DNA from 2 places in the Kitasatospora sp. NPDC057965 genome. Region 2 is predicted to be linked to the other one. Evidence: riboswitches for the same ligand, from Rfam matches in the RefSeq annotation. Region 2 holds a riboswitch; the other holds the start of a gene.

Region 1 (2,468 bases), on a different contig from region 2:
AGCGCTGGGAGGTGCCGCAGGCGATGTCGGCGCCGAGCTCGGCCGGCGACTTCAGCAGGGTGAGCGCGAGCAGGTCGGCGGCGACGGCGACGATCGCGCCCAGGCCGTGGGCCTGCTCGATCACCGGGGCGAGGTCGCGGACCACGCCGGTGGCGCCGGGGTACTGGAGCAGCACGCCGAAGACACCGCGCTCGGCGATCTCGGCCGGGATGCCCTCGGACAGGTCGGCGACGACCACCTCGACGCCGGTCGGCACGGCGCGGGTGTTGATCACCGCGACGGTCTGCGGCAGGGTCTCGGCGTCGACCAGGAAGACGCCGCCCTTGACCTTGGTGACGCGGCGGGCCAGCGCCATCGCCTCGGCGGCCGCGGTGCCCTCGTCCAGCAGGGAGGAGCCGGAGGTGGGCAGACCGGTCAGGTCGGAGACCAGGGTCTGGAAGTTGAGCAGCGCCTCCAGGCGGCCCTGCGAGATCTCCGGCTGGTACGGCGTGTACGCGGTGTACCAGGCCGGGTTCTCCATGACGTTGCGCAGGATCACCGGCGGGGTGAAGGTGCCGTAGTAGCCCAGGCCGATCATCGACGTGAGCACGGTGTTGCGGCCGGCCAGGTCGCGCAGCTCGGCGAGGACCTGGGCCTCGCTGCGCCCGGCGGGCAGGTCGAGCGCGGTGATCGAGCGGATGGCCTCGGGGACGGCGGCGGTGGCCAGCTCGTCCAGCGAGGCGTACCCGACCTGGGCCAGCATCTTCTCCTGCGCGGCGGCGTCGGGGCCGATGTGGCGGTTCTCGAAGGGGCTGGCCTGTTCGAGCTCGGTGAGGGTCGCGGGGGTGGTGGGGCGTCCCGAGTTCGGCTGGGCGTTCATGGTGGTCGAGGCCTCCTGGTCACGGACCGGCGGGGGTGCGCACGCCGGGCGCCTCGCCGCTGCGGACAACAGCGGAGCGGACCGGTCGGACGAACCCGACAGGCCTCCCCCTCTGTCATCGGGACCTGAGAGCTTCGCCCGCACGGAGCGCCGTGGGACGCCCCGCCGGCTTGCACCGTCGGTGAGGGTGGGGTCCGCCGGCTCCCTCGCCCGCGATCCTGCCCTGCTTTCCAGAGTGACCTATCCCGCACGGTACGGATGCCTGAGAGATTCCGGGGAGGAGTTGCTCCTTCGGCGCCACGACCAGCGGGTTCCGCTGTCGAGGACTCTCCCGAGCGGGCTCGGCGGTCGCGCCCAGGGTACCAGCGGGAGGCACCGCGATCACGGGTGCGTCAGGTCCTTCGACGACTTCACCGCTGTCAGCGGCCGTGCCCCGGTCGGCGCAGCCCCGGGCCCGTCCGGCCGCATCCCGCTCGCGTGCGCCCGTTTCATGGCTTTTGGTGTGAAGTGGCACTGTCCTGCGGGCGTTTCCGCGAGCCCACCGCACTGGAGGAAAAGAGTGCAGACCGACATCGACCCCCGGGACCTCATCGGCCACAAGGCGGTGGACCGCAACGGGGACAAGATCGGCACCATCGACGAGGTGTACCTGGACGACTCCACCGGCCGCCCCGAGTGGGCCGCCGTCCGGACCGGCATCTTCGGCCGGGACGCCTTCGTCCCGCTGACCACGAGCGAGTTCTCCGGCGACGAGCTGCGGGTGCCGTACGACAAGTCCCTGGTGAAGGAGTCGCCGGACTTCGGCGTGGGCCAGCACCTGTCGCCCGCCCAGGAGCTCCAGCTCTACCGCTACTACGGGCTGGACACCCCGGCGGAGGGGCGGCCGTCGGCGCCGGGCCAGGGCCCCTCGGAGAAGCCGGCCGACCTCGACTTCGGCACCACCGCGGACACCGGCACCACCGTCGCACCCACGAACCCGCCCGCCCCGAACGCGACGGGAGCCCCGGCCGGGACGGGCGCCCCGAACGCGACGGCCGCCACCAACGGAACGGGAGCGGTCAGCGGAACCGGCGCCTCACGCCCGGCCAAGCAGCTCACCTTCCACCGGGCGGCCGACCTCGACAAGCCGGCCGACGCCGCGCCGGAGACCCGCGCACGGACCTTCGCCGCTCCCCCGGCCGCGCCCACCGCGCCCCACCCCGCCACCGAGCCGCGGCCGCACCCCGCGCGGCGGCCCGAGACCGGCCCGGCCGCCTCCTCCCCCACCGGCCCGGTGGAGATCACCTGCCGCGAGGAGCGCCTGGACGTCACCACCGAGTGGCATGTGATCGGCACCGCGAAGCTGCGCAAGTACGTGACCAGCGAGCAGGTGGAGCGCCGGATCCCGGTGGTCCGCGAGCGGGTCCGGGTCGAACGGGTGCCGGTCGGCGAGGCCGAGCGGGCCACGCTCGACGAGAAGGAGATCGCCGAGGCGGTGGAGGAGGTCACCCTGCGCGAGGAGCGTCCGGTGGTCCGCAAGTACCTGGCGCCGGTCGAACGGGTCCGGCTGGTGGTCGAGCGGTACACCACTGAGGAGGTGATCCGCGAGGAGCTGCGGCGCGAGCAGGTC
Region 2 (2,468 bases):
CTCCCCCGGCACCGGCTCGCGCAGCGCCACCCGGCCGCCGTCCGGAGCCCGCACGGCGTCCGGGGCGTCGGCCCAGCGGTCCTCGCGCGGCCCGCGGCGCAGCTCCGCCACGCCCTCCGGCGGCACCGGGATGCCCACCGCCGCCTCGGGGTTGACGGCGATTCCCACGCCCAGCGGCAGACCGCGGGCGAACTCCCACACCGGCGCGACCGCGAACGCCATCCCGGGCGCCTGCTGGACGAACACCTCCTGCGAGGAGAACACCGGGACATAGGGGTCGCCGGCCAGTTCGATCGTCGGCAGGTCCAGCGACCGCCCCTGCGGGTCGCCGCCCGCCGGCAGCGGGATCCACACCTGGCTGCGCGCCAGCACCTCGATCACCCGGGGGGTCGCACCGGGGTCGCCGAGCGCGGCGGTGAGCACCTGCTCCAGCTCGTTGGCCGGCCACGCGCCTCCCGGCGGCGCCGACTCGGCCCCGCCCCACCCCTGCTGCTCCACCGGGTACCCCATGCGCCGCCGTACCGTCCTCTGCTCGCCGATGCCCGCAGCCTAGCGTTCCGGCACCCCGCCCCGGGCCGTCAGGCCCGACGTGACGCAGCCCCCTCTCCCCTTGTCCCGGCGGACGTGCCATGATGTGCGCGTCTGCGGTGGCATCCACCCAGGCCCCGCCAACTCCATACCGGCCGCTCGAACCCGCGCGGGAGAGTCCGGAGTGCCCCCGTCCAGGCGGCACAGCCGGCGCCGAAGGAGCAAGTCCTCCCCGGAATCTCTCAGGCACCCCTACCGCACGGGTTAGGCACATCTGGAAAGCGGCGTACGGCCCTGCCGTCCGCCCACCCACGGTGCAAGCCGCCATGCTGTCCCCTACAGGGCAGTGGACGGTGAAGCTCTCAGGTACGACGACAGATGGGGAGACCCAGCCGCCGCATGCCCGCGCGCAGGGTCCGCCGCCCCCGAGACGGGGCCGGTCCCGGCGCGCGCACCCCTGAGTGCCCCGACCGAGGAGTTCCTGGCCATGTCGTCCCTCCGCCTCACCGCGCTCGACGCGCTGCACCGCGCCCTCGGCGCCACCATGACCGACTTCGCCGGCTGGGACATGCCGCTGCGCTACGGCAGCGAGCGCGAGGAGCACCTCGCCGTCCGCACCAAGGCCGGTCTGTTCGACCTCTCCCACATGGGCGAGATCACCGTCACCGGCCCGCAGGCCGGCGAGATGCTGGACCACGCCCTGGTCGGCTTCGTCTCCGCACTCGGCGTGCTGCGCGCCCGCTACACCATGATCTGTGCCGAGGACGGCGGCATCCTGGACGACCTGATCGTCTACCGCCTGCGTGAGGACGCCTTCCTGGTCGTCGCCAACGCCTCCAACGCCCAGCTGGTCCTGGACGAGCTGATCGCCCGCGCCAAGGGCTACAACGCCGTCGTCTCCGACGACCGCGACGCCTACGCGCTGATCGCCGTGCAGGGCCCGGAGTCCACCGCGATCCTGGCCGACACCACCGAGGCCGACCTGCCCGGCCTGAAGTACTACGCGATCCTCCCGGCCCAGGTGGCCGGCCGCGACGTGCTGCTCGCCCGCACCGGTTACACCGGCGAGGACGGCTTCGAGATCTTCTGCAACCCGGGCGACGCCGAGCACATCTGGCAGGCCCTGACCGAGGCCGGCGCCGGGCGCGGTCTGATCCCCTGCGGCCTGTCCTGCCGCGACACGCTGCGCCTGGAGGCCGGCATGCCGCTGTACGGCCACGAGCTGTCCACCGACCTGACCCCGTTCGACGCGGGCCTGGGCCGGGTCGTCCGCTTCGACAAGACCACCAACGAGGGCGCCTTCGTCGGTCGCAAGGCCCTGGAGCGGGCCGCCGCCGAGGCCGAGGCCAAGGCGCCACGGGTGCTGGTCGGCCTGGTCTCCGAGGGCAAGCGCGTGCCGCGCGCCGAGTACACCGTGGTCTCCACCGACGGCGAGCCGATCGGCCGGATCACCTCCGGCGCGCCCTCCCCGACGCTGGAGAAGCCGATCGCGATGGCCTACGTGGACGCGGCCCACGCCGCCCCCGGCACCACCGTCGCGGTGGACGTGCGCGGCAAGCACGAGCCGGTCCAGGTCGTGGCGCTGCCGTTCTACAAGCGCGCCCGCTGACGCCCCTCCCCCACCGGTTTCCCCGCTGTTTCCCACGCGAGGCAGGTCCGCGCGCCGGGCCGCTTCGTCGTACCCGCTTCCCATCCTGGAGAATGACGCCATGAGCAACCCCCAGCACCTGCAGTACACCGACGAGCACGAGTGGCTGACCACCTCCGAGGCCGGTGAGGTCGCCACGATCGGCATCACCAAGCACGCCGCCGACGCCCTCGGCGACATCGTGTACGTGCAGCTCCCCGAGGTCGGCGACACCGTGACCGCCGGCGAGACCTGTGGCGAGCTGGAGTCGACCAAGTCGGTCAGCGACCTGTTCTCGCCGGTCACCGGTGAG

What was found. Region 2 has a riboswitch for glycine ahead of gcvT (glycine cleavage system aminomethyltransferase GcvT). Riboswitches for the same ligand answer to the same signal wherever they lie in the genome.
Region 1: another riboswitch for glycine. It lies ahead of gcvP (aminomethyl-transferring glycine dehydrogenase); the one in region 2 lies ahead of gcvT (glycine cleavage system aminomethyltransferase GcvT).

Annotation. Positions count from the first base shown of each region.
Region 1 is NZ_JBHVPZ010000021.1:13,664-16,131, reverse strand. Features, by position in the region: gene gcvP (aminomethyl-transferring glycine dehydrogenase) at 1-859, opposite strand, end outside; glycine riboswitch at 1,100-1,203, opposite strand; gene ACFVVU_RS25800 (DUF2382 domain-containing protein) at 1,419-2,468, shown strand, end outside.
Region 2 is NZ_JBHVPZ010000019.1:145,134-147,601, reverse strand. Features, by position in the region: gene ACFVVU_RS24825 (enhanced serine sensitivity protein SseB) at 1-510, opposite strand, end outside; glycine riboswitch at 689-796, shown strand; gene gcvT (glycine cleavage system aminomethyltransferase GcvT) at 1,016-2,137, shown strand; gene gcvH (glycine cleavage system protein GcvH) at 2,238-2,468, shown strand, end outside.